Regions from separate parts of the Streptomyces sp. C1-1 genome, predicted to be linked through region 3. Evidence: riboswitches for the same ligand, from Rfam matches in the RefSeq annotation. Region 3 holds a riboswitch; each other region holds the start of a gene.
The links. A riboswitch is a leader RNA that binds a small molecule or an ion and turns the genes downstream of it on or off. The one in region 3 is predicted to bind S-adenosylmethionine.
Positions count from the first base shown of each region.

Region 1: another riboswitch for S-adenosylmethionine. It lies ahead of thrC (threonine synthase); the one in region 3 lies ahead of ACQF4J_RS33000 (aminotransferase class V-fold PLP-dependent enzyme).
Region 2: another riboswitch for S-adenosylmethionine. It lies ahead of ACQF4J_RS43500 (amino acid ABC transporter permease); the one in region 3 lies ahead of ACQF4J_RS33000 (aminotransferase class V-fold PLP-dependent enzyme).

Region 1 is NZ_CP189826.1:5,516,749-5,527,118, reverse strand. It holds gene ACQF4J_RS25355 (ankyrin repeat domain-containing protein) at 1-870, shown strand, start outside; gene ACQF4J_RS25350 (hypothetical protein) at 935-1,504, shown strand; gene ACQF4J_RS25345 (carboxylesterase/lipase family protein) at 1,538-3,067, opposite strand; gene ACQF4J_RS25340 (NADH:flavin oxidoreductase) at 3,193-4,311, opposite strand; gene groL (chaperonin GroEL) at 4,486-6,108, opposite strand; gene ACQF4J_RS25330 (cold-shock protein) at 6,468-6,674, opposite strand; gene ACQF4J_RS25325 (MoaD/ThiS family protein) at 7,117-7,392, opposite strand; gene thrC (threonine synthase) at 7,506-8,792, opposite strand; SAM riboswitch class I at 8,811-8,965, opposite strand; gene ACQF4J_RS25315 (glucosyl-3-phosphoglycerate synthase) at 9,135-10,079, shown strand; gene ACQF4J_RS25310 (alpha,alpha-trehalose-phosphate synthase (UDP-forming)) at 10,143-10,370, shown strand, end outside.
Region 2 is NZ_CP189826.1:9,535,526-9,545,895, reverse strand. It holds gene ACQF4J_RS43520 (LLM class flavin-dependent oxidoreductase) at 1-460, opposite strand, end outside; gene ACQF4J_RS43515 (GNAT family N-acetyltransferase) at 505-1,230, opposite strand; gene ACQF4J_RS43510 (transporter substrate-binding domain-containing protein) at 1,321-2,349, opposite strand; gene ACQF4J_RS43505 (amino acid ABC transporter ATP-binding protein) at 2,419-3,216, opposite strand; gene ACQF4J_RS43500 (amino acid ABC transporter permease) at 3,213-4,193, opposite strand; SAM riboswitch class IV at 4,518-4,626, opposite strand; gene ACQF4J_RS43495 (glutathione S-transferase C-terminal domain-containing protein) at 4,692-5,555, opposite strand; gene ACQF4J_RS43490 (putative leader peptide) at 5,781-5,891, opposite strand; gene ACQF4J_RS43485 (LLM class flavin-dependent oxidoreductase) at 6,031-7,362, opposite strand; gene ACQF4J_RS43480 (aliphatic sulfonate ABC transporter substrate-binding protein) at 7,359-8,417, opposite strand; gene ACQF4J_RS43475 (ABC transporter ATP-binding protein) at 8,460-9,191, opposite strand; gene ACQF4J_RS43470 (ABC transporter permease) at 9,188-10,075, opposite strand; gene ACQF4J_RS43465 (TauD/TfdA dioxygenase family protein) at 10,072-10,370, opposite strand, start outside.
Region 3 is NZ_CP189826.1:7,276,291-7,286,660, forward strand. It holds gene ACQF4J_RS32990 (cytochrome bc1 complex cytochrome b subunit) at 1-242, shown strand, start outside; gene trpD (anthranilate phosphoribosyltransferase) at 382-1,446, shown strand; SAM riboswitch class IV at 1,522-1,638, shown strand; gene ACQF4J_RS33000 (aminotransferase class V-fold PLP-dependent enzyme) at 1,777-3,138, shown strand; gene ACQF4J_RS33005 (Lrp/AsnC family transcriptional regulator) at 3,163-3,444, opposite strand; gene ACQF4J_RS33010 (rhomboid family intramembrane serine protease) at 3,441-4,175, opposite strand; gene ACQF4J_RS33015 (hypothetical protein) at 4,331-4,570, shown strand; gene ACQF4J_RS33020 (NYN domain-containing protein) at 4,607-5,950, shown strand; gene ACQF4J_RS33025 (C40 family peptidase) at 6,161-7,195, shown strand; gene ACQF4J_RS33030 (NlpC/P60 family protein) at 7,423-8,439, shown strand; gene ACQF4J_RS33035 (hypothetical protein) at 8,472-9,662, shown strand; gene ACQF4J_RS33040 (PadR family transcriptional regulator) at 9,675-10,205, opposite strand; gene ACQF4J_RS33045 (MATE family efflux transporter) at 10,297-10,370, shown strand, end outside.

The DNA of each region.
Region 1 (10,370 bases), 1.8 Mb from region 3:
CGGTGGGGCCTGGGCGGATCGCGGCCCCTTCATCGCGCCGCGGTGGACGGCTCGCCCGAAGTGGTCGCCGAGCTGGCCCGCCGGGTCGCGGACGTCGACGCGCCGGAGAACGGGACGACGGCCCTGTGGGACGCGGTCGTGGCGGGCCGCATGGACAACGCGCGTGCGCTGGCCGCCGCCGGGGCCGACCCGGCGTGGAGCGGCTTCGGCGGCTGGACGCCGGCCCGGCTGAGTCTCGCCGGACCCGAGCCGGACGTGTTCGCGTCCCTCGGCGCGGTGGAGCCCCTGACGGAGGCGGAGCGCGCGGTGGCGGAGGAGGGCCGACGGCTCGGCGCGGCCCTCGGCGACTTCCACTACGAGGGCTTCGGGCTGGCCTGCGTGGCCGGGATCGACGCCGAGGAGGCGATACGGCGGCTGGAGGCGACCCCAGCCGACGCCGAACTGCTGGCCGACGTGCTGGAGGACCCGTACGACTACGAGCTGGACGACATCCTCCGCCTGGTCGGTGTGACGACCGTGCCGGGCGGCTGCGTCGTCACCCAGCCCTGGGGGTACGGCCCCTCGATGCCCGGCGTCCACACCCGCCTCTCGGTGGGCACCGTCTCCTACGGCCTGTACGCCAACCCCAAGAGCGGCGACCAGGGCAGTGTTCACCGCGACGGCGTCTGCGAGGGCTGGGACCTGCACCCGGGCGGCGGCCCGTACGCGGAGGAGAGCCCGGAGGAGGTCCTGTTCTCCTACGTCCACCACTACAGGACGCTGTCGTACTGCCTCGCGTACCCCGGCCTGCGTCCGACCGACGCCCGGGCGGTCCTCGGCCCGCCGGACCACTGGGTCGAACTGCCGGAGCGCGACTACTGGGCCACATGACCGGCCCGAGCCCCGTCGAGCCCCCGCACACCTTTCGGCCCGAACACGAAGCAGACTGATACCCATGAACCACGCCCAGCTCACCGCCCTGGGCCGAGCCCTCCGCCTCCTCGGCGAGCACGGCGAGGCCCTCACCGCCGACACCCCGGACGCCAGATTGCACGAGGTCAAGGCCGACCTGCGGCGCGCCCTGGACCTCCTGGACGACAGCGTCTCCACGGCCGCTCCGGCCACCCGCTGCGCCGAGCACCCGAACGGCCCGGTCGACGAGAGCGCCCCCGATCTCTGCCTGCTGTGCGAGACCCGGCGTCGGGCGGCTCGCCGCGCCGAGTTCAACGGCGGCCCGCTGCCCGTGCACCCCACCGAGTCAGCGCCCTCCCGCTACGGCGTCCGCGGCGACCGTCCCCAGCCCCAGCAGCGCTGGCTGGCGGAGCTGTGGACGGGGCAGGAGTGGCAGCTGTGCGGTACGCCGAGACGGGACCGCCGCGAGGCGGAGCTGTATCTCGCCGCCCAGCGCCGGGGCCCGCGCGCCGCCATGGCCTACCGGCTCGTGCACGAGTTCACCGACTACGAGGTGCTGCGGGTGTGGGGCACCCCGGTGAAGGTCGACATCGAGCCGCTGGGCAACCTCTGAGCGACTGCTGGCTCTGAAGAAGGCCTGAAAAGGTCAGTTCCGCGAAAGCAGTGGCAGCGCGGTGAACTCGTGGCCCTCCCACAGCCGGCGTGTGGCCTCCTCGGGGTAGGGCCGTACCTCGGGCCGGGCGTCCAGTACCTGGACCAGACGGTCCTGCTCCCCGTATGCCGGCCAGCCCGGGTCGCCGGTGCGCGCGAACGCCGTCCACGACGCGCGGAAGCGCGCCGACAGCTCCTCCGCCTCAGCCGGCACACCGCTCCCGGCGAAGAGCAGGTTGCCGAGGTCCGCCTCGAACGTGCCGAACAGCAGGGGGATGTCCAGGCCGTGGCAGGCACCGAGGACGCCGCCCGCGCCGGGGGCCGGCCAGGTCAGTTCGTAGACGTGGGCGCGGCCGCCACCCGCCGACTGCGCCTCCGCCAGCCGCAGGCTCGGCATGTTGAACAGCCAGTCCGTCTGGACGCGTTCGTACAGGTCGCTCGGGGTGGCGTCGGGGTGGGCGGTGCGATAGGCCCGCTCCGCGTCGGGGCCGGGCCCGAACGTCCGCAGTGCCCACGCCGCCTGCTCCTCGGTGACCTTGCCGAGCAGTTCGCCCATGACGAGGAACAGCCGCCACTCGTCGCGGTTGTGTCCGACGAGCAGGTCCACGTCCCGGGCCGCGCCCGCGGCCAGCGCCTGCCAGGGCGTGGTGGGCAGCACCTCGCCGTCGACGACCGGCGAGAAGGGCGTGACCGTGGGCGCCACCTGGCCCCAGCGGTCCTCGTACTGCCGCATCTTCGCGCTCAACGCCTCGCCGGCCGAGGTGAGCAGACGGGGGTCCACGGCGGACAGCGCGGCCGCCGTCGGCGGCAGACCGGCCTCCTTGGCGATCTCGGCGGCGATGTCCCGGGCGAGTTCGTCGGAGAAGAAGGTGCCCGGAACGCTCTGGGCGATCGCCCGCCCGAACAGCCCCCGCGCACCCGGCATCGCCAGCAGCGCCGCCACCGACCCCGCGCCCGCCGACTCCCCGAACACGGTCACCCGGCCGGGGTCGCCGCCGAACGCCGTGATGTTGTCCCGTACCCACTCCAGGGCGGCCACCTGGTCGAGCAGGCCCCGGTTGGCGGGCGCCCCCTCGATGCTCGCGAACCCCTCCACGCCGACCCGGTAGTTGAGGGTGACGACGACCAGGTCGCCGTCGCGGGCGATGCGTCGGGCGTCGTAGCCGGGGCTGCCGGAGTGGCCCAGTTTGTAGGCTCCGCCGTAGATCCACACCATCACCGGGCGGAGCGCGGCCGGATCGGCCTGCGGTGTCCAGACGTTGACGGTGAGCCAGTCGTCGCCGTCGGGCGCCTCCAGCACGCCCCTGCGGCCCTGGATGCCGAGGTCCTGCGGGGGCGGCGGCCCGAACGCGTACGCCTCCCGTGTCCCGTCCCAGGCCCGCACGGGGCGCGGTGCCTGGAACCGGAGCCCGCCCACGGGCGGTTCGGCGAACGGGACGCCCCGGAAGACGGTCAGCCCGTCCTCCTGACGTCCGCGCACCGCACCGGCTCCGGTGCGTACGACCGGACCTTCCGCTGTCGTCATCGTCGGCTCCTCACGGGTGGGGGATGCAAGGCTGCCGATCCACTCAAACGAACAAGCTTGCTGAAATCAAGCAAACCAGCGGACTCCGCGCCGGCCGCGGTCGGCGGACGGCGCGGACTCGCCGTTCAGCTCAGGGACTTCAGCGCCGCCGCGTCGTAGGGCGCGAGCTCCTCGGTGCGGCCGGCCAGCACCTTCGCGGCCCACTCCGGGTCCTGCAGCAGGGCGCGTCCCACGGCCACGAGGTCGTACTCCTCGCTCTCCAGCCGGTCGAGCAGGTCGTCGATGCCCCGCAGCGGAGATCCCTCGCCCGCGAACCCGCGGAGGAAGTCTCCGTCGAGCCCGACGGAACCGACGGTGATCACCTGCTTGCCGGTCAGCTTCTTCGTCCAGCCGGCCAGGTTCAGGTCGGCGCCGTCGAACTCGGGCAGCCAGTACCGCCGGGTGGAGGCGTGGAAGGCGTCGACCCCGGCCGCCGCCAGCGGGGTGAGGATCGCCTCCAGCTCCTCGGGGGTCTCGGCGAGCCGCGCGGTGTAGTCCTGCTGCTTCCACTGCGAGTAGCGGAAGATGATCGGGAACTCGGGCGACACGGTCTCCCGCACCGCCGCGACGATCTCCGCCGCGAACTTCGTACGGGCGACGAGGTCACCGCCGTACGCGTCGGTGCGGCGGTTCGTGCCGGCCCACAGGAACTGGTCGACCAGGTAGCCGTGCGCGCCGTGGATCTCCACGCCGTCGAAGCCGATGCGCTCGGCGGCCGCGGCGGCCGCGGCGAACGCGCCGATGACGTCGTCCACGTCCCGCTGGGTCATCGCCCGGCCGGTCGGCTCGGCACCGGCGGTGACCAGGCCGGAGGGGCCGACGGCGGGGGCGGCGGGGAAGGGCGGCTGGCCCTGCTCGCGCACCATGCCGATGTGCCACAGCTGCGGGACGATCGTGCCGCCCGCCGCGTGCACCGCCTCGGCGACCTTCTGCCAGCCCGCCAGCTGCTCCTCGCCGTGGAACCGCGGGACGCGGTCGCTCTGCCCGGCTGACTCGTGGCCGACGTAGGTGCCCTCGGTGACGATCAGACCGACACCGGCGGCGGCGCGGCGGGAGTAGTACGACGCGACGTCCTCGCCGGGGATGCCGCCCGGGGAGAACTGGCGGGTCATCGGCGCCATCACGATGCGGTTGGGGACGGTCAGGCCGTTGATCGCGGTGGGACGGGACAGGATCTCCGCGGCGCGGGAGGTGGTGGCGGTCACGTGGGGAAACTCCTCGGTATGTGCATACGCATAGACACTGCGTCAACGTCAACCGCCGCACGCGTCCCCGCATTTCCGGCCGCCCTGTGACCCCGGACACGCCGAAGGGCGGCACCCCCTGCCGGAGCAGGAAGTGCCGCCCTCCGTAAGGACGTTGATCAGCCGTCAGGCGGATCAGAAGTCCATGTCACCGCCCGGCATGCCGCCACCGGCGGGCGCGGCGGCCTTCTCCGGCTTGTCGGCGATGACGGCCTCGGTGGTGAGGAAGAGCGCGGCGATGGAGGCGGCGTTCTGCAGGGCAGAGCGCGTGACCTTCGCCGGGTCGATGATGCCTTCCTTGACCAGGTCGACGTACTCGCCGGTCGCGGCGTTCAGGCCGTGACCCGGGGTGAGGTTGCGGACCTTCTCCACCACGACGCCGCCCTCGAGGCCGGCGTTGACGGCGATCTGCTTCAGCGGGGCCTCGAGCGCGATGCGCACGGCGTTGGCGCCGGTCGCCTCGTCACCCTCCAGGTCCAGCTTCTCGAAGACCGAGGAGGCCTGGATGAGCGCCACGCCACCACCGGCGACGATGCCCTCCTCGACGGCGGCCTTCGCGTTGCGGACGGCGTCCTCGATGCGGTGCTTGCGCTCCTTGAGCTCCACCTCGGTGGCGGCACCGGCCTTGATGACCGCGACACCGCCGGCGAGCTTCGCCAGGCGCTCCTGCAGCTTCTCGCGGTCGTAGTCCGAGTCGCTGTTCTCGATCTCGGCGCGGATCTGGTTCACGCGGCCCGCGACCTGGTCGCTGGCGCCGGCACCGTCGACGATGGTGGTCTCGTCCTTGGTGATGACCACCTTGCGGGCCTTGCCCAGCAGGTCGAGGGTGGCGTTCTCCAGCTTGAGGCCGACCTCCTCGGAGATGACCTCGCCGCCCGTGAGGATGGCGATGTCGCCGAGCATGGCCTTGCGGCGGTCGCCGAAGCCCGGGGCCTTGACGGCGACGGACTTGAAGGTGCCGCGGATCTTGTTGACGACCAGGGTCGACAGGGCCTCGCCCTCGACGTCCTCGGCGATGATCAGCAGCGGCTTGCCCGACTGCATGACCTTCTCCAGCAGCGGGAGCAGGTCCTTGACCGAGGAGATCTTGGAGTTGGCGATCAGGATGTACGGGTCGTCGAGGACGGCCTCCATACGCTCCATGTCGGTGGCGAAGTACGCCGAGATGTAGCCCTTGTCGAAGCGCATACCCTCGGTGAGCTCCAGCTCCAGACCGAAGGTCTGGGACTCCTCGACGGTGATGACGCCTTCCTTGCCGACCTTGTCCATGGCCTCGGCGATGAGCTCGCCGATCTGGGTGTCGGCGGCGGAGATGGAGGCCGTCGAAGCGATCTGCTCCTTGGTCTCGACATCCTTCGCCTGCTCCAGCAGGGCACCGGAGACGGCCTCGACGGCCTTCTCGATACCGCGCTTGAGGGCCATCGGGTTGGCGCCGGCGGCTACGTTGCGCAGGCCCTCCTTGACCAGGGCCTGGGCGAGAACGGTCGCGGTGGTCGTACCGTCACCGGCGACGTCGTCCGTCTTCTTGGCGACTTCCTTGACCAGCTCGGCGCCGATCTTCTCGTACGGGTCCTCGAGCTCGATCTCCTTGGCGATGGAGACACCATCGTTGGTGATCGTGGGGGCGCCCCACTTCTTCTCGAGGACGACGTTGCGGCCCTTGGGGCCGAGCGTCACCTTCACGGCGTCCGCGAGCTGGTTCATGCCGCGCTCGAGGCCGCGCCGCGCCTCCTCGTCGAACGCGATGATCTTGGCCATGTGAAGTGGTCCCTCCAGGACTGGGGGTGATTCCTTCGGACCGCGCCCGCGCCCGCGACGGACGGCTCGCCGACCCGTGGGTTCCTTGCCCCACCCGGCCTGCGGGCCTCACCGACCCGGTCCTTCTTTGTCACTCTCACCTTCAGAGTGCTAACGCCAATGATTAGCACTCGCCCCTGCCGAGTGCAAGCGCCTCCCGCGGACTGGGCCCGTGGGCGCCGGGCGGACCCGCGGCGCGCGACAGGGGTCCGGCCGTGCGGAATGCGGGCATGCCGGAGGGCCCGCACCCATGACTCCCCATGGGGTACGAGCCCTCCGAAGAAAAGAAGAACGACGCTGCTATCTACCCGGCGCGTGCTTCAGCTGGTCGCCAGTCGGACCATGTCCGCCTGCGGCCCCTTCTGGCCCTGCGAGATCTCGAAATCGACCCGCTGGCCCTCTTCCAGGGTGCGGTACCCGTCCATCTGGATGGCGCTGTAGTGGACGAAAACATCCGCACCACCGTCGACCGCGATGAAGCCGTACCCCTTCTCCGCGTTGAACCACTTGACGGTGCCCTGAGCCATGCCTAACTCCCCTATTACTGGCCCTTGCACAGATCCGCACTTCGCGGATCCGGGTCAGACCTCACCCCCCACGGTTTGGGGGCGTGCGCCGGAACGCGTCGACCGCGGCTGAATGTATCTGTCCAACTGCCGTCTGCAACAGGTCAATCGGACGAGAATTCTGGACGGCAGGGTTCCGGAATGTAGTGAGAATTCGCCCGAATTCAGGGCAAGTCGGGCCCCATAAAAGGAACAAAAGCCGCGAAAAACATGCACACTTTGGCTGCATCTCGATGGGTACGCGGCAGGAATTCTGGGCTTCCGATCCGGAGATCAGTAGCGCGTTCCCCAACTGTACCGCGCTCAACCACACTGAATTGCCCCCTCCGCTTCTCTCACGGAGGGGGCAATTCGATGAACTCTTCGTAACCGGCGTTACCGAAGGTAATGATCGGTCATTCGGTCAGCCGCCGGCGACGGCCGGGATGATCGACACGCCCGCACCGTCCGGGGTCGCCGTCTCCAGACCCTGCTCGAACCGCACGTCGTCGTCGTTGACGTACACGTTGACGAAGCGGCGCAGCTTGCCCTGGTCGTCCAGCACACGGGCGGCGATGCCGGTGTGGTTCTTCTCCAGGTCGGCGATGACCTCGGCGAGGGTGGCCCCCTCGGCGCTCACCTCGGCCTGGCCGCCGGTGTAGGTGCGCAGGATGGTGGGGATGCGGACGGACACGCTCATGTTCAAGACCTCCGGTCAGGTAAGCGCCCCGAGGGGCGCGGGGCTGTGTTCGGTGTGCGGCTACCGCCGCGTGGGCGCGACCAGCCCCCACCGGCCCGCAGACGAAAGATCGGCTAGGCGAGCCCGGCCTCACGGAACGAATCAAGGTTGGGCCGAATGGTCGCGGTCAACCCCGTGCCCGCCACCGCGTCCAGCGTCTTGAGGCCGTCGCCGGTGTTGAGGACGACGGTGGTCAGGGCCGGGTCCAGCACGCCGTTCTCGATGAGCTTGCGCGTCACGCCCACGGTCACGCCACCGGCGGTCTCCGCGAAGATGCCCTCGGTGCGGGCCAGCAACTTGATGGCGTCGACGACCTGCTCGTCGGTCACGTCCTCCACGGCACCGCCCGTGCGGCGCGCGATGTCCAGGACGTACGGCCCGTCGGCCGGGTTGCCGATGGCGAGGGACTTGGCGATGGTGTTCGGCTTCTGCGGCCGGACCACGTCGTGACCCGCCTTGTAGGCGACCGACACCGGCGAGCACCCCTCGGCCTGCGCACCGAAGATCTTGTACGGCCGGTCCTCGACGAGCCCGAGCTTGATCAGCTCCTGCAGCCCCTTGTCGATCTTCGTCAGCTGCGAGCCGGAGGCGATCGGCACCACGATCTGGTCCGGGAGCCGCCAGCCGAGCTGCTCGCAGATCTCGTACGCCAGGGTCTTGGAGCCCTCCGCGTAGTACGGCCGCAGGTTGACGTTGACGAAGCCCCAGCCCTCGCCGGCCGGGTCGCCGATCAGCTCGGAGCAGAAGCGGTTCACGTCGTCGTAGTTGCCCTCGATGCCGACGAGCTCGCCGCCGTAGACCGCGGCCATGACGACCTTGCCCTGCTCCAGGTCGTGCGGGATGAACACGCAGGAGCGGAGGCCGGCGCGGGCCGCGGCGGCGCCGACGGCACCCGCGAGGTTGCCGGTGGAGGAGCAGGAGAGCGTGGTGAAGCCGAAGGCGCGCGCGGCCTCCAGTGCCTGGGCGACGACCCGGTCCTTGAAGGAGTGCGTCGGGTTTCCGGAGTCGTCCTTCACATACAAACCGCCGGTGACACCGAGCTCGCGCGCCAGGTTGTCGGCCTTGACGAGCTTGGTCCAGCCGGGGTTGATGTTCGGCTTGTCCGCCACGTCCGCCGGGACGGGCAGCAGCGGCGCGTAGCGCCAGATGTTCGCGGGTCCCGCCTCGATGCGCTTGCGGAGCTCCTCGGTGTCGTAGGCCGAGAAGTCGTAGGCGATCTCGAGCGGGCCGAAACACTCCTCGCAGGCGAAGACCGGGCCGAGCGGCACCCGGTGACCGCACTCGCGGCACGAAAGCGCCGAGGCGGGCCCGAGGTCTACGGTCGTGGAGTCGGTGGTGCTTGCAACAGTCTGCGCAGCCATGTGAGGCGAGGCCCTTTCTCCTCATCTTCCTCACGACGCATCTCGCCGTGAGACGGATTTGGCACCTTCCCTAGCCGGGAGCCTCGCGGAATGATCAACGTTGATCTACGAGACCGGCTGGAGGGTTGCCGGGGCTTCATCGGGCCGTATCCCTCTGCCCCTCTGGATGAGCGGTATGTGGTTGTTGAACTCGTTGAACGCGGGACGACCCCCGACATGCGATGGTCATCAGCGTTGTTCAAGACTGTAACCGAAGGCCAGGACAGTTGAGATAGCCGTCCGAACCGCGAGATGGATCACAATCCGGTCCTTTCGCCGAGAGAACGCAGAGGAGCCGCCTACGTGCTGGAAGAAGTCGAGCGCTGGCTGAGCACCCGCTCCTGGTCCGTGACCGATCGCCCTCTCCACCAGATCCTGGCCGCCAAGCAGCGCACGGGCCAGTCGGTCTCCGTCGTGCTGCCCGCGCTGAACGAGGAGGAGACGGTCGGCGACATCGTCGCGATCATCCGCCACGACCTGATGCAGCAGGTCCCGCTCGTCGACGAGATCGTGGTCGTCGACTCCGGTTCCACCGACCGCACGTCCGAGGTCGCCGCGGCGGCCGGCGCGCGGGTGGTGCACCGCGACGACATCCTGCCCCGCATCCCGACGGTCCCCGGCAAGGGCGAGGTCCTGTGGCGCTCGCTGCTGGTCACGACCGGGGACATCGTCTGTTTCATCGACGCCGACCTGAAGGAGTTCTCCTCCGACTTCGTCTCCGGGATCGTCGGCCCGCTGCTCACCGACCCCGGGATCGACCTGGTCAAGGGCATGTACGACCGTCCCCTCGGCGGAGCGCGGGGACAGGGCGGCCGGGTCACCGAGCTGATGGCCCGCCCCCTGCTCAACATGCACTGGCCGCAGCTGGCCGGCTTCGTACAGCCGCTCGGCGGCGAGTACGCGGCCCGGCGCAGCCTGCTGGAACAGCTGCCGTTCCCCGTCGGGTACGGGATCGAGCTGGGCATGCTGATCGACGCCCTGCATCTGGTGGGCCTCGACGCGCTGGCCCAGGTCGACGTCGGCGTCCGCAAACACCGCCACCAGGACGGCCAGGCCCTCGGGCGGATGGCGGCGGCCATCTACCGCACGGCCCAGCTCCGCCTGGCCCGCGGCCACCTCGTCCGCCCCTCCCTCACCCAGTTCGAACGGAGCACGGACGGCTTCGAGCCGCGCACCTACTCCGTGGACACCGAGGAGCGGCCGCCGATGGCGGAGATCGCGGAGTACGCGAGACGCAAGGTGGCGTAAGGCATACGCGGACCGGGTGGTCCGCACGTTTATGCGTTTGTGGACCGGGCTACGTTGAGGCGTATGGCTTCCTCGCACGGCGCTGCCCATCAGGTGCTGGTCGCGTCCAATCGCGGCCCGGTCTCGTACGAACTCCAGCAGGACGGCTCGCTGACCGCCAAGCGGGGCGGCGGCGGGCTGGTCTCCGGCCTGTCGGCGATCGGGCCGGACGCGGGCGCGCTGTGGGTGTGCTCGGCGCTGTCCGACGGCGACCGGGAGGCGGTGCGGCGCGGGGAGGGCGAGTCCGGCGTG
Region 2 (10,370 bases), 2.3 Mb from region 3:
CGTGCGGCCGGGCGGAGATCTGCACCCGCAGGCCCGCGCGGCCGGTGCTGACGTAGTCGAGGGTGGCGATCGCCTTGGAGATGTGGAACGGCTCGGTGTGGGTGGCGATCACGGTCGGCACCAAGCCGATGTGCCGGGTCAGGGGTGCGATCCGGGCCGCGGTCAGTACGGCGTCCAGCCGGCCGCGGACCTGGTCGGTACGGCCGTCGAGTTCGCCGATGGGGGTCCCCCCGTTCGAGCGAAGTCGAGACTGGGAGAGGGAGGACTGCAGGCCGAGGCCGTCCTCGAAGGTGACGAAGTCGAGCAGTCCGCGCTCGGCCTCGGCGACGAGGTCCGCCCAGTGTCCGGCGGTGAACAGGTCGCGGGGCCGGGCGACCTGCTCGCGCCAGGAGGCGGGGTGCCATCCGGTTCCGTCGAGGGCGACGGCAAGGTGCAGCGGAGAGGGAGGAGTTTCGGACACGAAGGTGCCTTCCTGGAGGTTCGGTGAGAGGGACGTCGGCATGCCTATGCCGTTCTTTCCAGGGCCGCGGCGCCGGTGTGCCGGACGAGCGAGAAGACGGTGCTGCAGCGCAGGGTGAAGCCGATGGACTCGTACAGCCGGATCGCGTTGGCGTTGGCGGCCGCGGCGTGCAGGAAGGGGTGTTCGCCGCGCTCCTTGATGCCGGCGGCCACCGCACGGACCAGACGGGTGGCCAGCCCCCGGCCTCGGTGGTCGGGGTCGGTGCACACGGCGCTGATCTCGGTCCAGCCGGGCGGGCGCAGCCGCTCGCCGGCCAGGGCGATCAGCCGGCCGCGGTGGCGGATGCCGAGGTAGGTGCCCATCTCGACGGTGCGTCGCCGGTAGGGGCCGGGCTCGGTGCGGGCGATCAGGTCGAGGATCTGGGGCACGTCGTCGGGGCCGAGGAGTACGGCCTCGGGGTCGGGCTCGGCGCGCAGGGACGTGTCCACGAGCTGGACGCCGTGTCCGATGCTGACGACCTCCCAGCCGCCCGGCGCCTCGGTGACGCCTCGTACCGCGGCGGTGCCGCCGGGGCCGACGAGTCTGGCCAGGTCGGCCCAGGCGCGGGGGTTGTCCTCGTCGGAGAGGGCGTGGAAGGGGGCCACGTCCCGGTGGTAGCGGGCGGCGTGGCCGATGCGTTCGGCGAAGTGGGCGTGGGGGCCGGTGAGGGCGGCCCAGGCGGGGTTGTCCAGGACGTGCGAGGAGGTGGCGTCGATGGTGGTCACGGACATGGCGTGGCGGTCTCCGGGGTGCGGCTCGGGGTGTCCGGCGTGCCGGGGACTCCACCGCGGGGTGGTGGCGGAGTTCCCGGCACGCGGTGGTCAGGAGTTGTCGAGCGGGAGTCCGGGCGGGTTGACCTCGGACTTGGCCACGGCCTCGTTGGAGAGGTTGTAGGCCTTGAGCCACTCGGCGTACTGACCGTTCTTGATCAGGTGGTTGATGGCGTCGGCGAGCGGCTTGGCCAGGCCGCTGTCCTTCTTGGCGGTGGCCGCGATCAGCCCCTGCAGGCTCGCGCCGGCGCCCGAGTAGGTGCCCGCGGTGCGGGTGGCGTTGGGCGTGTTCGCGGTCTGCCGATTGTGGTAGGCGATGCCGGGGTTGGGGCCGAAGTACGCGTCGATCTTCCCGCCGGACAGGGCCAGGTAGACGCTGTTGCTGTCCTGGAAGTACTTGACGGTGAGCTTCTTGCCCTCCTTGGCCAGCTTCGCCTTCCACTCCAGGAGGATCTTCTCCTGGTTGGTGCCGGAGCCCACGGAGACCGTCTTGCCGGCGAGGTTCTCGTAGGTGCCGTCGAAGTTCCAGGCGCTCTTGTTCGGCACGGTGAAGGCCAGGTTGTCCTGCCGGTAGGAGGCGAACTCGTACTTCTTCTTGCGCTCTTCGGTATCGGTGACGTTGGAGAAGGCCACGTCGACCTTGCCGCTGTCGATGCCGACGAAGAGGTTCTCCCAAGTGGAGTTCTTCACCTCGGGCTTGAGGCCGAGGACGGCGGCGACAAGGCGGCCGAAGTCGGGCTCCGCGCCGGTGAGGGTCTTCTGGTCGCTGCCCACATAGGCCAGCGGTGGGAAGCCGGCCGGCAGGGCGCCGATGCCGATCTCCAGCTTGCCGCTCTTCTTGAGGGCGGCGGGCAGTTCGGCGCTGATGGACTTGACCTCGGAGACCTTGATGGCGGTCTGCTTGGCGGCGCCGTTGGAGACCTGGCCGATGACGACCTCGCCGGACTTGGCGGCGCTGTCGGTGGTGGTGGCCGCGTCGCTGTCGCCACCGCAGGCGGCGAGCCCGGTGGCCAGGGAGGCGACGGCGGTCGCCGCGGTGATGCCGCGTATCAGGCTGCGTCGGGTGAAGTGGGTGCGCATGGCCGTTCCTTGTCGCTCAGGGGCGGTGATGAGAGTGGTGGCGTGGGGGGAAGTCGTGGGTGCGCAGGGTCAGAGGACCTTGCTGAGGAAGTCCCTGGTCCGCTCGTGCCGCGGTGTGTCGAGGACCTCGGAGGGCGGCCCCTGCTCGATGATCTTGCCGCCGTCGATGAAGACGACCCGGTCGGCGATCTCGCGGGCGAAGCCGATCTCGTGGGTGACGATGACGAGGGTGGTGCCGCTGGACGCCAAGTCCCGGATGACGGCGAGGACTTCGCCGACCAGTTCGGGGTCCAGGGCGGAGGTGGGTTCGTCGAAGAGGATGACGCCGGGGCGCAGGGCCAGGGCGCGGGCGATGGCGACGCGCTGCTGCTGGCCGCCGGAGAGCTGGCGCGGGTAGGCGCCGGTCTTGTCGGCGAGGCCGACGCGGCCGAGGAGTTCGCGGGCCAGTTCCTGCGCTTCGGGCCTGCCGAGGCGGCCGGTGGCGACCGGGGCCGCGGCCACGTTGTCCAGGACCGTCAGGTGCGGGAAGAGGTTGAAGTTCTGGAAGACGAACCCGATCCGTCCGCGCTGCGTGAGGATGGCCCGCTCGCTCAGCTCCTTCAGCCGCTCGCCCTGCCGCTTCACGCCGATCGGCTCGCCGTTGATGCTGACGTGGCCGATCTCGGGCTTCTCCAGGTGGTTGATGACCCGCAGCAGGGTGGACTTGCCGGAGCCTGAAGGGCCGAGGATCACCGTGACCTCGCCGGGGCGGACGGTCAGGTCGACGCCGTCCAGAACCCGGTGGGTGCCGTACCACTTGTGCACGTCGTGGACCTCGACGGTGGCGGCTTCGACGTCCGCCAGGGCGTCGAGGGTCTTGGCGGTCATACGGCGGCCTCCCGGCGGATGCGGGCCCGCAGGTCGGTGAGACCGGTGCGGAGCTTCTGCAGTCGCGTCGGCGGCAGGCTCCGGGTGGCACCGCGGGCGTAGTACCGCTCGACGTAGAACTGGATGACGGAGACGACGCTGGTCAGGATCAGGTACCAGACGGTGACGACCAGCAGCAGCGGCACGATGTCGCCGGGGTAGGTGGAGCCCATGGTCTGCGCGGAGCCGAACAGGTCGAGCAGGGAGACGTAGAAGACCAGCGAGGTGCCCTTGATCAGGCCGATGAGCTGGTTGACGTAGTTGGGGATGATGGAGCGCAGCGCCTGCGGAAAGACGATTCTGCGGAACTGGTAGCCCTTGGGGAGGCCGAGGGCCGCGGCCGCCTCGTGCTGGCCCTGGTCGACGGAGAGGATGCCGCCGCGCACCACCTCGGCCGCGTAGGCGGCCTCGTTGAGGCTGAGGCCGACGACGGCGACGACCATGTCGGTGGCGAGTTTCGACTCGTCGAAGGAGAAGAAGGCCGGCCCGAAGGGGATGCCGACGCTCAACGTCTTGTACAGGGCACTGAAGTTGTAGAGGAAGATCAGTACGACGATGAGCGGGATGGAGCGGAACGCCCACACGTAGGTCCAGCTGACCGCACGCAGCACCGGGCTCTTCGACAGCCTGGCCAGGGCGAGCAGGATGCCGCCGATCAGGCCCAACACGGCGCTGTAGGCGGCGACTTCGAGGGTGATGAGGAGGCCGTCGAGGATGGTCGGCCGCAGGAACCAGTAGCTCCAGCGGTCCCACTGGTAGAAGGGGTTGGTCACCAGTCCGTGGACGAACTGGGCGACCAGGATCAGGACGACCGCGGTGGCGATCCAGCGTCCCGGCCGCCGCAGCGGCAGCACCCGCTGGGCGGTGAGGACCTTGGGCGGTTCGGCGGCGGTGGGCGCCTCGGGCAACGTGACGGTGGCGCCAGGGGGTTCGCTCATGGTGGGCTCCGGCTGGGTGGGCACACCCCGGAGGCGCGGCGGCGTGCGGGGACGCACACGGCGGCGCAGGACCGGGGGTGGGGAGGGCAACGGCACACCGCGCGGGCGGTGTTCGTCGGGGAGTGCGGGGCTGCGGGGAGGGTGTCAGCCCCGACAGCGGGCACGGCCCGATGCGGTACACAGTGCGCTGTTGACGCGGAGCAGATCGACGGCGCGGTTCGCGACGAGCACGTTCGCGTACGTCCGTACGCAGCCCTGGGAACGGCGTGCGGCCGTTCTGGGAGCTGCGTACATGGCGTCACCGTCACTGTTCCGGCCCTGTGGGCCTCGCGCTTACCGATGTGTCATCGGCCGGGTCGTCACCTGGGGCACCCCACCGCGGTGCGAGGGTTGCCGGTCAGCAAGCCAGGGCTTGTCGCTGACACTCATGACCGTTCTGGGCCGTAGTTAAGACAACTGCCCGAACGTATGTCAACGCCGGTCCAGCAGGTGGAACGGCTAACGGGTCGAGTGCGCCGCCCAGTCGAGGATCTGGACGGCCGATCCCGCGGCCTCCAGCCCCCGGCACTGGGCGTGGTGACGGCGGTCGATGCCGTCGAGGTCGAGGTGGGCGCCGAAGGCCGGGTGGGCGGTCAGACGGCGGGCGTAGGACCACAGTACCGGGTGGCCGGCGATGCGTTGGACCGCGGCGGCGTCGAGGTGGTGGCGGTGCACGGTGTCGAGCCGGACCAGCGCGACCCACAACTCGACGTCGGCGGCGGTGACTTCGTCGCGGAGCAGGTAGGTGCGGCCGTCGAGCCAGCGGTCGAGGGCGCCGAGGGTCTGCAGCAGCGTGGCCAGTGCCATGTCACGTTCCGCCACTTCCCCGCCCACGGCCCCGGCCCGCTGCGCCGCCCGCTCGATCCCCTCCACGCACATCCGCTCCACGGCCTCGATCTCCGACTCCGCGCCGCACGGGTAGAGCGAGGAACCGCCGGTGTCGAAGCGGTGGGCGAGGTCGCGCATGATGTCCCGGTCGTGGGTGCTGACGATCCGCCCGGACCAGCCGTCACTGAGCACCGGCGCCGCGGCCGGGCCGCGGTAGTGGTGCGCGCTCGCCTCGTACAGCGGACGCAGGGCCGAGTGGCCGCCCTCGGGACAGTCGGGGACGGCGGGCAGATAGGTCACCGGACAGACGGCGTCCAGGCCGAGCAGGGTGTGGGTGACGGCGATGCGCAGCCCGTCGGGACACGCGGTCGACAGATGGAGCCGGTAGCGGCCGGGAACGGCGTAGTGGCCGCTGCGTGCGTCCCTGCCGATGCGGCCACGGAAGGCGGGCGCGGGCCGGACGGACACGTGGGCGGCCGGCGAAGTGACGGTCATGACTCTCCCCGAAAGCGGGCGCGGACGTACGCGCGGCGGATGCGACATCGGGCTGGGCCCCGTGGCCGCATCCCCTCCTCCACCCGGCGGGCGGGCCCGGCACTCGGTGCCGGGCCCGCCTGGGCTACGGGGATGCGACGACGGAACCCCAGGAGCGGGGCTCACCTGGGCACGCCGAACGGCACGACGTTCCAGGGGAAGCCGTCGGCGCGGGAAGGGCGCAGGTCAGCCCATGGGGCCGAGCGCGCTGCAGACGCGGAGCAGGTCGATGTGACGTCGGGAGGTCAGCAGAGGCGAACGGCTCACTCGGACGGTGACCGGATCAAGGCGCCTCATATTTCCCTACCTGTTCACTAGGATTCCTTACTGAGTGTCGATCTGACGGCCACCGACGTCAAGGGGGCCGTCCCGCATCGCGGACATCCCGGTGGACGGCGGCTCGCTCGCTCAAGGCACCCGGCCGGCACGGGAGGGGTCAGACATGGAACTGGTTCGCCGGGACCGGGAGCCCGTAGTGCTCGCGGAGGGTCGTGCCCTCGTACTCCTCTCGGAACAGGCCCTTGCCGCGCAGGATCGGCAGCACCTGCTCGACGAAGGCCGCCAGGCCGGACGGCAGCGCCGGGGCCATGATGTTGAAGCCGTCCGCGGCACCGCCCTCGAACCTGGCGATGATCGTGTCCGCGACCTGCTCGGGCGTACCGACGAACTCGAAGTGCCCGCGGCCGCCGCCGAGCCGGGAGATGATCTCCCGCACCGTCAGCCTCTCGCGTGCCGCCAGGTCGATGATGAGGTCGGAGCGGCTCTGCGAACCCTCCAGTTTCGGCCTCGCCAGGATGGACTGCGGTAGCGGCCGGTCGAGTTCGAAGACCGACGGCTCGGTCTCGAACACCGCGGCCAGCTGGCGCAGCCCGTACTCCGGGATGCGCAGCTCGTCGAGCTGCCGTGCCAGGGCGCGGGCTTCCTCCTCGGTCGACCCGATGTAGGGGACGATGCCCGGCAGGACGATCACACCGTCCGGATCGCGCCCGGCGGCCCGGGTGCGTGCCTTGATGTCGGCGTAGAAGGCGGCGGCGCGCTCGTACGTGGTGTGCGCGGTGAAGACGGCCTCGGCGTGACGGGCCGCGAAGTCCTTGCCGTCCTCCGAGGAACCCGCCTGGACGAGCAGCGGGTGACCCTGCGGCGGGCGCTCGACGTTGAGCGGACCGGCGACCTTGAAGTACGTGCCCTCATGACCGAGCCGGTGCAGCCGGGCGGGGTCGGCGTAACGCCCGGCCGCCTTGTCCGCGACGACGGCCTCGGCCTCCCAGCTGTCCCACAGCGCCTTGGCGACCTTCAGGAACTCGTCGGCGCGGGCGTAGCGCTGGGCGTGACCGGGGCGGTCGTCGAGGCCGAAGTTGGCGGCCTCGACGGCGCCCGCCGAGGTGACGATGTTCCAGCCGGCGCGGCCGCCGCTGACGTGGTCGACGGACGCGAGCCGGCGGGCGAGGTTGTACGGCTCGTTGTACGTCGACGACACCGTCGCGATGAGGCCGATCCTGCTGGTCGCCTGCGACAGCGCTGTCAGCAGCGTGAGCGGCTCCAGCTGGCCCGGCGGCCGGAACTCGCCGGTGCCGATGAGGGCCGGACCGTCGGCGAGGAACAACGAGTCGAACTTGGCGCTCTCGGCGAGGCGCGCAAGTTCGATCCAGTGCCGCAGGTCGAAGTCGGCGCGGGGATTGCTGTGCGGGAGCCGCCACGCCGCCTCGTGGTGGCCCGCTTCCATGAGGAAGGCGTTGAGGTGCAGCTGCCGCCGCCGTCCGGCGCTCATGAGGTGACCTTGAGCTTGGAGCTGTCGTAACCGGCCGGGAGGAGGTTGTCGGTGATCGACTCGACGTCGACCTTCGTGGTGATCTGGCCCGCGTCCAGGAAGGCGTCGGCGAGGTTCTGCTCCAGTTCGATGTCCGACTGCGCCACCGGGGTGACCCGGTTCGAGTAGGCGGCCAGGGACGCCTTGGCGTCGGCGAGCGGGATGCCCTGCTCCTTCGACAGTGCCTGCGCGTACTTGTCCGGGTTCTTGACGGCCCAGGCGAACTCCCGGGACAGCCTCTTCAGGACGTCCGTGAGAGCCGCACGCTTGGTCCTGTCCTTCAGCGAGGAGTCATTGGCGACGTAGTAGCTGCTCGTCTGGTCGATCGGGGGCAGCCCCTTCACCAGGATTCGGGCACCGTTCTTGACCGCGATCGCGGACTGCGGGTTCCAGATCGACCAGGCGTCCACCTTGCCGGTGTTGAACGCGGTCGCGCCGGCCGCCGGGTCGAGGAAGACCAGTTTCACGTCCTTGGGGGTGAGGCCGACGCTCTTCAGGGCGTTGAGGGCCAGACCGTGGGCCGAACTGCCCTGCGGGACGGCGATCTTCTTTCCCTTGAGGTCCGCGGCCATCCTCAGCTTGGAGCCTTTGGGCACGATGATGTTCTCCACCGCCTGGTCGGGCGTGAGCGAGCGGTTGACGGCCACGATCTTGAAGCCGTACTCCTTCGCGGCACCGGTGATCGGTGGTACGTCGCCGACGCTGCCGAGGTCGATGTCGCCCGAGGCGGCGGCCTGCACGAGCGGCGGGCCGTAGGTGAAGCGGGCGAACTTCACCTTGTAGGGGGCGTTGTCGAACACGCCGGTGACCTTCGCGAGTTCCTGGCTGCCGTCACCGCCGTTGTCGCCGATGGTGAAGGTGTACTTGCTCCACTCGGGGTGCTTGACGTCGCCGGCGTCGGCCGCGTTGCTCAGAGGCGCGGCCGTGTCCGACGACGACGATCCGCAGGCGACGAGAGTGCCCGCCAGGGTGAGCGAGCCGATGGTGGCGATGAGTCTGCTTGTTCTTCTTCGCATGGTTGTCGTGCTTTCTGTGCCGGGTGAGGGTGTTGGGGGAGGTCAGTGGCGGCCGGCGAGGCCGAGGTCCGCCAGGAGCCGTGCGCGGAGTTCCTCGCGGGCGACGCTCGCTTCGCGGTCGGGGGCGGGGAGGTCCACCTCGTGCGAGGCGCCGATGCGGCCGTTGCCCATGACGACGATGCGGTCCGCCAGGGCGATCGCCTCGTCGACGTCGTGCGTGACGAGCAGCATGGCGGCCTGGTGCCTGCTGCGCAGCGCGCGTACGAGGTCGTGCATGCGCAGCCTCGTGATGGCGTCGAGCGCCGCGAACGGCTCGTCGAGCAGCACGAGTTCGGGTTCCGAGACCAACGCCCGGGCGAGCGACACCCGTTGGGCCTCCCCGCCCGAGAGTTCCTTCGGCCACGCCTTCTCACGGCCCGCGAGTCCGACCTCGGCGAGCACGTCGCGGGCCCGCTGTTCGGCGTCGGACCCGTACAGTCCGAGCGTGACGTTGCGCAGCACCCGCTGCCACGGCAGCAGCCGGTCGGCCTGGAAGACGATCGCGCGCCGGGCCGGGACCTCCACCCGCCCGCCGTCGGGCCGGTCGAGGCCGGCGAGCAGACGCAGCAGGGTGCTCTTGCCGCAGCCCGAGGGCCCGAGCAGGATCACCAACTCCCCGTCCGAGATGGTGAGGTCGAGGCCGTCGAGCACCGTCCGGTCACCGAACCGGCGAACCACCTGCTCGACGACAACTCCGGTCTGCTGACGAAACCGCGGTGCGATCGTGCTGCTCATGACGCCTCATAACCGGGGCGCCACCGCAGCAGCACCCGCTCGAGAGCCCGGACGAACTGGTCGGCGAGCAGACCGAGGAGCGAGTAGATGACCAGCCCCACGAAGACCTGGTTGGTCTGCAGATACGTCTGCCCTTGGGTGATGAGGAAGCCGAGCCCCTTGTCGGCGTTGACCGTCTCGGCCGCGACGAGGCCCAGCACGCTGTACGCGAGGGAGAATCGCAGGCCGACCAGGAACCCCGGCAGGGCTCCGGGCACCAGCACGCGCGTCACCAGGCGCCAGTTGCCCGCGCCCGTCGTGCGAGCCATCTCGATCAGCCGCTGGTCGACGCCCCGGATCGCGGCGAACAGGTTGAGGTACATCGGCACGCCGGCGCCGAAGGAGATCAGCAGCACCTTGGTGAGTTCGTCGATGCCGAACCACACGATCATCAGCGGCAGCACGGCGAGGAGAGGGATCGTGTTGAGCACCTGCACGAGCCCGTTGAACAGGTACTCGCCGCTGCGCAGCAGGCCGCCGAGCACGCCGGTGACGATGCCTGCCGTCAGGCCGATGGCGAGACCGATACCGGCCCGCTGCAGCGAGACGGCCAGGTCGGGTCCGAGGACGCCCTGCTGCCACAGGTCGACAGCCGACCGCACGACCGAGGTCGGCGCCGGAGCGTACGTCTTCGACACCACCCCGGCCCGGGCGAGCACCTCCCAGGCGATGAGGACCACGACCGGGGTCGTGTAGATGCCCAGCGGCCAGCGCAGGCGCTCGCGCAGTCTGCTGAAAGGTGTTCGGCGGCGGGCGCCGCGCGGCAGGAACACCTCCCGCGCGCTCGTCGTCCCGGCGGCCGGACGCTCGGTGGCGGCCGGTGCCTTGAGGCCGAGCTCGGTCATGCCGCCACCGCCAGCAAAGCGCTGTAGTGCGAGGAATCGCCGACGAGCTGCTCGCTGCGGCGGCCGTCGGCACCGGTGGGCACCTCACCGGCGACCGTCACCCTGTTGAGGCGGCGCGGGTGGCCGTCGTAGTTGTCGACCCCGTAGTGCTGGGTGATCCGGTTGTCGAAGATCAGCAGCTGGTTCGGGGACCACCTCCAGCGCAGGATGTTCTCCGGACGCGTCACGTACGACTGCAGGACGCGCAGCAGATCGGCCGACTCGCCGCTCGAAAGGCCGACGATCCGCTTGGCGA
Region 3 (10,370 bases):
AGTTCATCGAGGTGCACGAGCCGCTCAGCCAGGAGGCGCTGCACACCCTCACGGCGCACGACCAGTACAAGCCGGTCGAACTCGGCCCGACGGTCGACGCCAACGGCGTCGAGCGCAAGGTGAAGGGCTCCCAGAAGCTGCGCGCCAAGCTCAGCGAGGCGTACTTCGGCGAGGAGTCCCAGATCCCGAAGCCGACCGTCGAGGAGTACAAGGAGATCACGAGCGGCCACGGCCACCACTGATCGCTGCGCTCGCCACGCGCACACCAAGGGCCCCCGTCCGATCTTCGGACGGGGGCCCTTCCCCGTGCCCCGACCTGGATAGGGTGGGCACACACTGCGTTACGTCCACGACACGTCTACGACCATCAGGAGCGGCCCCATGAGCGCTGTGACCCCCGCTGGAGGCGACACCGCGGCGGGCCGCTCCTGGCCCCTGCTGCTGAACGGCCTGCTGAACGGCAAGGACCTGTCCACCGACGACACCGCCTGGGCGATGGACCTCATGATGCGCGGCGAGGCGACCGACGCGCAGATCGCAGGCTTCGTGGTGGCGATGCGGGCCAAGGGCGAGACGGTCGAGGAGATCAACGGCCTGGTCCGCACGATGTACGAGCACGCGAACGTCATCGAGGTGCCGGGCCCGACCGTCGACATCGTCGGCACGGGCGGCGACGGCGCGAAGACGGTGAACATCTCCACGATGTCGTCGATCGTCGTCGCGGGCACCGGGGCGCGGGTGGTCAAGCACGGCAACCGGGCCGCGTCCTCGGCGTCCGGGGCGTCCGACGTCCTGGAGAAGCTGGGCGTCAACCTGGAGCTGCCCGTGAAGCGGGTTCCCGAGGTGGCCCAGGAGGCCGGGATCACCTTCTGCTTCGCCATCAAGTTCCATCCGGCGCTGCGTCATGTGGGCGCCGCCCGGGGCCAGTTGGGCATCCGCACGGTGTTCAACGCGCTGGGCCCGCTGACCAACCCGGCGAAGGTGCGGGCGCAGGCGGTGGGCGTGGCCGATCCGCGCATGGCGCCGATCGTGGCCGGCGTCTTCGCCGAGCGCGGCAACTCCTCCCTGGTCTTCCGCGGCGACGACGGCCTCGACGAGCTGACGACGACGGCCACGTCGCGCGTCTGGATCGTCCGGGACGGCAAGGTCGCCGAGGAGTCCTTCGACCCCCGTGACGTCGGCATCGACCTGGTGCCGGTCGAGGCGCTGCGGGGCGGGGACCCGTCGTACAACGCGGAAGTCGCACGGCGGCTCCTGGACGGCGAGAGGGGCCCCGTGCGGGACGCCGTCCTGCTGAACTCGGCGGCCGCCCTGGTGGCCCTCGAGCCGACGGGGGCGTCCCTCGCCGACCAGTTGCGGGCCGGCATGGCGAAGGCCGCCGAGTCCGTCGACTCCGGCGCGGCCAAGCGCGTGCTGGAGCGCTGGGTGGCCGCCAGCAACGCGTAGCGGCAGTCGAGCGCGGTCCCGTCATCCGGACACGGGTTGCGGGACCGCGATCACTTCACGTACGTTCCTGTACCAGGTCATGAGTGACAGTCATGAGGCCCCGGCCGACTGTCCGGCAACCCTCCGTCCGTGGCGGGGTGCCCCGGGTGAAGACCAGGCCGTAGGCAGCGAGGTCTACGGCAAGCGCGGATCCCTCACGAACCGGGGATCCTGGTCGTCGAGGAGTCTTCCGTGAGCAAGCGAATGCGATAGGGCCGCAGAGCCCCGCCTCCGCGCACCCCTTTTCTCTTTCCGGCCCGCACGCGCGTGCCCTTTCACGGGAGTTCCCCCATGTCTGTCTCCACCGCTGCCTCCGCCCAGACCGTTTGCGCCCCTCTGTCCGTTCTGGGCAGGGATGTCACCGTCCCGCTCGTCACCGGTGGCGAGGTGACCTACGCGGCGCTCGACTACGCGGCCAGCGCGCCCGCCCTGCAGCGCGTCTGGGACGACGTCGCGGCCTACGCCCCGTACTACGGCAGTGTCCACCGCGGTGCCGGCTACCTCTCCCAGCTGTCCACCGACCTCTTCGAGAACGCCCGCGGGACGGTCGCCGAGTTCCTCGACTGCCGCGCCGACGACCAGCTGGTCTTCACCCGCTCGACGACGGACTCCCTCAACCTCCTCGCCCGCGCCCTGCCCGCCGACTGCCGGGTCTTCGTCTTCGAGACCGAGCACCACGCGAGCCTGCTGCCCTGGCAGGACGCCCACGTCAGCTACCTCGACGCCCCGCGCACCCCGCGGCAGGCGGTCGAGACCCTGGAGCGCGCCCTCGCCGAGCGGGACCCCCACGGCCCGGCCCTGGTCTGCGTCACCGGCGCCTCGAACGTCACCGGCGAGCTGTGGCCGGTGCGCGAGCTGGCCGCGGCGGCGCACGCGCACGGCGCCCGCATCGTCCTGGACGCCGCCCAGCTCGCCCCGCACCACCCCGTCTCCGTCCGTGACCTGGACGTCGACTGGATCGCCTTCTCCGGCCACAAGCTGTACGCCCCGTTCGGGGCCGGAGTCCTGGCCGGTCGCGCCGACTGGCTGCGCGAGGCCGACCCCTACCTCGCGGGCGGCGGCGCCAGCCGCAAGGTAACCCGGCGCGAGGACGGGGGAGTGGACGTGGAGTGGCACGAGAGCGCGGCCCGTCACGAGGCCGGCTCCCCGAACGTCATCGGCGCCTACGCCGTCGCGTCGGCCTGCAAGGCCCTCACGGAGGCCGGCTTCGACACCCTGGTGGCCCGCGAGCGGTACCTGATCGGCAAGGTTCGGGCGGGGCTGGCGGAGGTCCCGCAGGTGAAGGTGCTGTCCCTCTTCGGCGATGACGCCGACCGGGTCGGCGTCATCTCCTTCGTCGTCGAGGGCTGGAACAGCTCCCACTTCGCCGCGGCCCTCTCCGCCGAGTACGGCATCGGCGTCCGCGACGGCCTCTTCTGCGCCCACCCGCTGGTCCGCACCCTGCTCGGCTCCGACCCGCAGACCCAGGGCGAGTGCGGCGCCCCCGAGGCCGCGCCGGGCGAGAAGTCCCTGAACGCGATCCGGGTGAGCTTCGGCGCGGGCACTCCGGACGAGCACGTCGAGCGCTTCGTCGGCGCCGTGAAGGAACTGGTGAGCGCCGGCGCGAAGTGGACCTACCGCACGGAGGACGGCCGCTGCGTGCCGGCGGTCTGACCGGACGGTGTCAGGAGGCGGCGGTCAGGAGTCGAGACCGATCGCGAACGCCGCCTCCAGGTCGTGCTGGGAGTAGGTGCGGAACGCGACGTGCGTGTCCGTGGCCTCGACACCGGGGATCTTGCTGATCGAACCCGGGATGACCTCCGCCAGGTCCTCGTGCTGCTTCACCCGCACCATCGCGATCAGGTCGTAGGTGCCGGTCACGGAGAAGACCTCGCTGACGGAGTCCAGCGCGGCGATCCGCTCCGCGATCTCGGGGATCCGGTCCACGCTGGTCTTGATCAGGACGATCGCGGTGATCACGGCTGGTTCTCTCCCTCGGGGGCCGGAGCTGGGGCGGCCTTCACTTTAGTCGTACGTCGCAAACCCGCCCACGCGCCGACGAAGCCCAGCCCGAAGCCCACCAGGTGCGCCAGGTACGCCACCCCCGGCCCGTCCGGCGCCCGCCCCGCCGCCAGCCACTGCAGGCTCGCCCAGAACGGCAGCACGACCCACGCGGGGAAGCGCAGCGGGAGGAAGAAGAGGAACGGGAGCAGGCTTGTGACCCTGGCCCCCGGGAAGAGGTACAGAAAGGCGCCCAGGACCGCCGAGACCGCCCCGGACGCGCCGACCAGCGACTGCCCCGAGGTGGAATTGGCCGCCGCGTACCCCAGCAGGGCCAGGTAGCCGCAGCCGACGTAGAAGACGGTGAACCGCACGCGGCCCATGCGTTCCTCGGTCATCACACCGAAGACGAACAGGAAGAGCATGTTGCCCAGCAGGTGCACCCAGCTGCCGTGCACGAAGAGGGCCGTCGCGGGGGTCAGGGCGGCCCTGGGGGAGCCCGCGAAGAGCTCGGCGGGCACCACGCCCCAGCGGTGGAAATAGGCGCGCTGCGCGGCGAGGAGCGCGTCGCCGGAGCCGTAGGCGGGATTCAGGCCCGCCGCCGGGCCGGCCACGAAGACCAGGCAGCACAGCGCGATCAGCGCGTAGGTCACGGGCGCCGAGGGACGCCGGATCGATCTGCTGACGGTCGCGCTCCAGGTGCCGATCATGAACACAGAGCATGACGTAACAGGACGCAGCCGCACAGACCGCCTCGCCGCCGTGGACGCACCAGCGGCAGGTTGCCGCCAGGCCGTAGGGTTACGGCCACACGCTCCAGGGAAACTGGCGCGTCACGGACACTAGAAGGAAGAGCACAGTCACGATGACGGTTCCCCTGCCGACCGCCACGACGCGGTGGCGCTGCACCCTCTGCGGCAACCTCACGCGCTTCGACGTGACCCGCTCGTCGAAGGTCGTCGAGTACGTCCACCTCGACCTCGCCGGTGAGCCGAAGGTCGAGGAGCGCGAGGTGGTCAGTGAGACCATCGAGTCGGTGCGCTGCCGCTGGTGCAACGCGGTGGATCAGGTGGAACTCGTGGACAGGCCGGGCGCCGACTCCTGACGGGAGCGGCCCCGCACAGCTGATGGGGTGTGACGGATGGTGGAGACACAAGGCGGGGGGCCGGGCGACGGCGCCGCCGAGGTGCTCGACCGTCCGCTGCCCGACGGTGTGCGCCGCAGAGTCGTGCAGATCGTCTCCGACGGGTTCGGCGGCCTGACCGTCGCCGAACTGCCCGCCCAGCTCAGGCAGTACGCCCGGTTCGCCCCGAACCGGCGGGCCAAGTTCGCGGGCAACGCCATGGCGGCCGCGCTGGAGACCGATCCGCTGTTCCGGCAGCGCATCGGGGAGAAGCTGAGAGAGGTCCAGCCGGAGCTCGCCGGCGCCCTCGACTCCGGCTCGCCGCCCCCGGCCGCGGATCCGCTCGACGTGGCGGCCGCGGCCTATGTTCTGCGGCCCACCGGCTGGGTCAAGCTCGTCACCGCGGCCGGCGAGGAGGCCCAGCGGGCCGACGCCGAGCGCGCCGACGAGGAGAGCCGCGCCGAGCTGGAGCGGCTGCGCGAGGAGCTCGCCGCCGCCCGCGACCAGACGCGCGCCGAGACCGAGCGGCTGCGCCTGGAGCTGGAGTCCGCCAAGAAGGAAGCGGAATCGCTTCACCGCAAGCTGCGCGCCGCCCTCAGCGACGTCAAACGCGGCGAGGCCGCCCTGCGCAAGGTCCAGGGCGAGATCGAGGCCGTGCGCGCCGAGGCGCAGGCGCAGGTGTCCCTCGCCGAGACCGAGAGCCGGCGGCTCAAGGGGCGGCTCGGGGAGGCGGAGGCGGCCCTGGAGGCCACGCGCAAAGCAGCGCGGGAGGGGCGCAGTGTCGAGGACATGCGCGTCCGTCTGCTTCTGGACACCGTTCTCGACGCGGCGCAGGGACTCCGGCGGGAACTCGCCCTGCCTCCCGTGTCCGTGAGACCCGCGGAAACCGTGGATGCGGTGGAACCGGGACGAATGACCCCGAAGGACATCGCCGCTCGCGCCCTGTCCGAGCACGATCCGGCCGTTCTCGACCAGCTGCTGGCCCTGCCGCAGGCGCACTTGGTGGTCGACGGCTACAACGTGACCAAGACCGGCTATCCCCAGATGCCGCTGGAGAAGCAGCGCCTCAGGCTGCTGGGGCAGCTCTCGCAGCTCGCCGCGCAGACCGGCGCCGAGGTCACCTGCGTCTTCGACGGGGCCGAGCTGGCCGCTCCCGTGCTGCTCGCGCCGCCGCGGGGCGTGCGGGTGCTGTTCTCCAAGCCGGGTGTCACCGCCGACGAGTTGATCCGGCAGCTGGTGCGCGCCGAGCCGCCGGGGCGGCCCGTCATCGTCGCCTCCACCGACCGGGAGGTCGCCGACGGGGTGGCCCGGGCGGGCGCCCGGCCGGTCGCGTCTGCCATGCTTCTGCGGCGGCTGTCCTGAAGGTCGAATTTGCGGGCCCGATGCCCGAATTGGCGGTATCGTCACGCAACGTAGTGTCAACCGCGCATCACTGCATGTGAGTTGTGTGTAAAGAATGCATGCCGTGACGAGATTTTGCTCCTGAGGATTTGAACTGATCACGAGTAGGTCACTAGGGTCTGGCCTCGAACCTCCGAGCGGGTGATCACTCAAAAGAAGGAGTTCACCTCCGTGGCGTCCCACCGTCGACCCAAGCAGCCGAGCCGAGCGCGTGTGACCGTGCTCACCACAGCAGCCGCTGCAGCCGTTGCCTTCAGCGCGAACGCCGCCAACGCGGCGCCGAGCGAGAAGCCCTCCAAGGACGAGGTCAAGGCGAAGGTCGACAAGCTCTACGAGCAGGCCGAGCAGGCCACCGAGAAGCTCAACGGCGCCAAGGAGAAGCAGGAGAAGCTCCAGAAGGAGATCTCCACCATCCAGGACAACGTGGCGCGTGGCCAGGAGGAGCTCAACGAGCTCCGTGACTCCATAGGCCTGGCGGCCGCCGCGCAGTACCGCACCGGCACCATCGACTCCTCCGTCCAGCTGTTCCTGTCGTCGAACCCCGACGACTACCTGGACAAGGCGTCCACCATGGACCAGCTCAGCGCCCAGCAGGTGGATGCGCTGAAGAAGATCCAGGAGAAGCAGCGCGAGCTCGCGCAGCAGCGCTCCGAGGCCTCCGACAAGCTCAAGGACCTCGCCGCCACCCGTGCCGCGTTCGCCGCGCAGAAGAAGGACGTCCAGGGCAAGCTCGCCCAGGCGCAGAAGCTGCTCAACTCCCTGACCGCCGCCGAGCGCGCCGCCCTCGCCGCCGCGGACCAGCGGGCCAGCCGCAGCGCGAGCCAGCGGGTGGACCTCGGCAACACGACGGCCTCCTCCAACTGGGCCCTCGCCGCCTTCCACGCCGCTCAGACCCAGATCGGCAAGCCCTACTCCTACGGCGCCACCGGCACCGCCTCCTACGACTGCTCGGGCCTGACCTCCTGGGCCTACGCCCAGGCCGGCGTCACCATCCCCCGCACCTCCCAGGAACAGGCCAACGCGGGCACGAGGATCTACAGCCAGAGCCAGCTCAAGGTCGGCGACCTCGTGCTCTTCTACGGCGACCTGCACCACGTCGGCCTCTACGCCGGCAACGGCATGGTCCTGCACGCCCCCCGCACCGGCACCAACGTGCGCTACGAGTCGATGGGCAACATGCCGTTCCAGTTCGGCGTGCGGATCTGACGCCGGCACCCCGTCGACCCGGTCACAACACGACCCCCGAACGGGCGAATTACGACAACTCGCGCTGACCCCGCGCCCCGCCGATGACCTGCGTCAGAGGCGGGGCGTCACTGTGTGTGGCCGTGGAGGTCTTTGGCCGGGGCCCTTCCGCGCGGCTACTGTCTGCCGCGTTTCCCCGCCACGGCGGAGAGGCAGTTCCTGTCGCCAACGGAAGGAGCGCGGGTCGCGTGGGGTCCCATCGCAGCCTTGCACCGTCGTCCGGGTTCAACCGGGGCGCCGGCGCCGCCCTGTGTGTTCTGTCCGCCGCGGCCGCCGCCCTCGGTGCCGTGCCGGCGAACGCCGCGCCGCACGGCGACACCAAGGCCGAGGTGGACCGTCTCTACGAGGAGGCCGAGAAGGCCACCCAGGCCTACGACAAGGCCGACGAGACCGCCGGCACCCTGCGCCGAGAGGTGCGCGACGCCCAGGACAAGATCGCCCGCCGGCAGCTGCGCGTCAACTCCATGCGGGAGACGCTCGGTTCGCTGGCCGGCGCCCAGTACCGCTCCGGCGGCATCGACCCGACCGTCGCCCTGCTCTTCTCCGACGACCCGGCCGACTACCTCGACAAGGCCTCCGTCCTCGACCGGATCAGCGTCCGCCAGGCCGACCAGCTGAAGGACCTGCAGTCCGCGATGCGCGAACTCGCCCAGGAGCGCACGGAGGCCGCCCGCAAGCTCGCCGAACTGGAGCGCAGCCGCAAGGCGGTCATCTCGCACAAGCGGACCGTCGAGCACAAGCTCGCCCGGGCCCGCGAACTGCTCAACTCCCTGCCGTACGCCGAGCGCGCCGCCTACGACCGGGCCTCCCGCTCCGGCCGCGACGGCATCCCCGACCTCAGCGGTGTCGTCCCGCCCGACAGCCGTGCGGCCGCCGCCATCGCCGCGGCCCGCTCCGCGCTCGGCAAGCCGTACGTCTGGGGCGCCGCCGGTCCCTCCGGCTTCGACTGCTCGGGCCTGATGCAGTGGTCGTACGCGCACGCCGGCATCCATCTGCCGCGCACCTCGCAGGAACAGCGGTACGCCGGACACCAGGTCCCGCTCTCCCAGGCGCAGCCCGGTGACCTGGTCGTCTACCGGTCCGACGCCAGCCATGTGGCGATGTACGTGGGCAACGGCCAGGTGATCCACGCGCCCTATCCGGGCGCCCCCGTGCGCTACGACCCCGTCGACATGATGCCGGTGTCGTCCGTCACCAGGGTCTGACCACGGCGCCGAATCCGCCTTACGATCGGGAAGTGGCTGGTCGTGGGCGGGTGTCGAGGTGGCGGGCGGTGGCGCTCGCGCTGCTGCTCGTCTGCCTGACGGCCTGCGCCGGGCAGTCGGCCGGCGACAGCGGCCGGGCGGACCTGCAGCGTGTCCTCGACCGGCGGTCCACCGCCGTCCTCGACCGCGACCGCGCGGCCTTCCTGAGGACGGGCGCGCTCGGCTGGTTCGAGAACCTCCGCGGGGTGCCCCTGGCCTCCTGGTCGTACCGGGTGACCGGCCTGCACCGCAGCGGCGACGAAGCCACAGCCGACGCCGAGTTGCGCTACCGCATCCTCGGCTACGACAACGCCCCCGTCACCGTCGGCCGCACCCTCACCCTGTCCCGGCGGCCGGGCGGGCAGTGGTCCGTGAGCGCGGACGTCCCCGCCACGAAGGCCCCCCAACAGCTGTGGGACCAGGGCGAGGTGACCGTCGTCCGCGGCAGGCGCAGCCTCGTCCTGGGCACCGGCCAGTCCAGCGAGCAGCTGCACATGTACGCGGACCTCGCGGACCACGCCGTACCGGCGGTGTCGGGGGCGTGGGGCACCGACTGGACCCGGCGCGTCGTCGTCGAGGCGCCGAAGTCGCTGCAGGGCATGGCGGGCCTGCTCGGCTCGCCCGCATCCCAGTACCGGGGGATCGCGGCGGTGACCACGGGCGAGGTGGGCGGCCCGCCGACCGCGCCCGCGGACCGCGTCATCGTCAACCCGGACGCGTACGCCCTCCTCGGCCCCCTGGGCAAGCAGGTCGTGCTCACCCACGAGACCACCCATGTCGCCACCCGCGCCCACACCACCCCCGCCACGCCGCTGTGGCTGTCCGAGGGGTACGCCGACTGGATCGGCTACCTCGGCACCGGCCGCACCCCGGCCCAGGCGGCGCCCGAGCTGGCGCACGCGGTCGAGGACGGGCGGGTGCCGTCGGCGCTGCCGACCGACAAGGACTTCGGCTTCAGCGGCGACGCGACGAAGCTCGCCCAGGCCTACGAGGGCGGCTGGCTGGCCTGCCGGCTGATCGCCGCCCGGTGGGGCGAGGCGCGGCTCGGGGAGTTCTACCGAGCGGTCGGCGACCACAAGGTGCGGGATGGGTCGGTCGAGGGCGCGATGAAGAAGGTGCTCGGGACGACGCCGGAGAAGTTCACCGCGCAGTGGCGGGACTATCTGCGGGTCGAGCTCGGCTGAGCCGGGGCGGCCTCAACCGCCTTGCTCCAGGCGGTCGATGGCCTCCCGCAGCCAGGCCCGCTCCGCCTCGCCCGTGGCCCGCGCCACCCGCAGCATGCCCTCCCGGAAGAGGTCGCCCGTCTGCTCCGCGCGCACCGGTCTGCCGTCGTCGTAGAAGAAGCTGGACGGGGTCTCGAGGAACTCCAGCCGGCGGCGCAGGACGGCCGCCTGCTCGCCCCGGTCGGGGAGGTGGCGCAGGAAGGCCAGGACCGTGTTGAAGCGGACCTGGTCGGTGATCTCCGCCTGCTTGGGGTGGCGCAGGCGTTCCAGCAGGTCCTCGCGGCCCCTCCCGGTGAGGGAGAGCATGCGGCGCGGAGCCGCGCTCGCGCCGGGCTCGGTGTGCTGGTCGAGCTTGCCGGCGGCGACGAGGCGGGTGAGGGCCGGGTAGAGGGCGCCGTCGCTGACCGGGCGGACGTGGCCGCTGAGCCCCTTGATGCGCTCCTTCAACTCGTAGCCGTGCAGCGGCTGTTCGGCCAGGAAGCCGAGGATCGACAACTCCAGCAACGTTCTTCCCTCCTTGCGGGCGCGATGACCCCATGGTACCTCTTATCGAGCTACCTCTAATCGAGGTAGCTCATATCGAGGGGATCGTCTCATGAACGCTCATCGCAGGCAGCTCGTCACGCTCGCCCGCCCGGTCTACCTCTCGCTCCTCGCCACGGTCGCCGC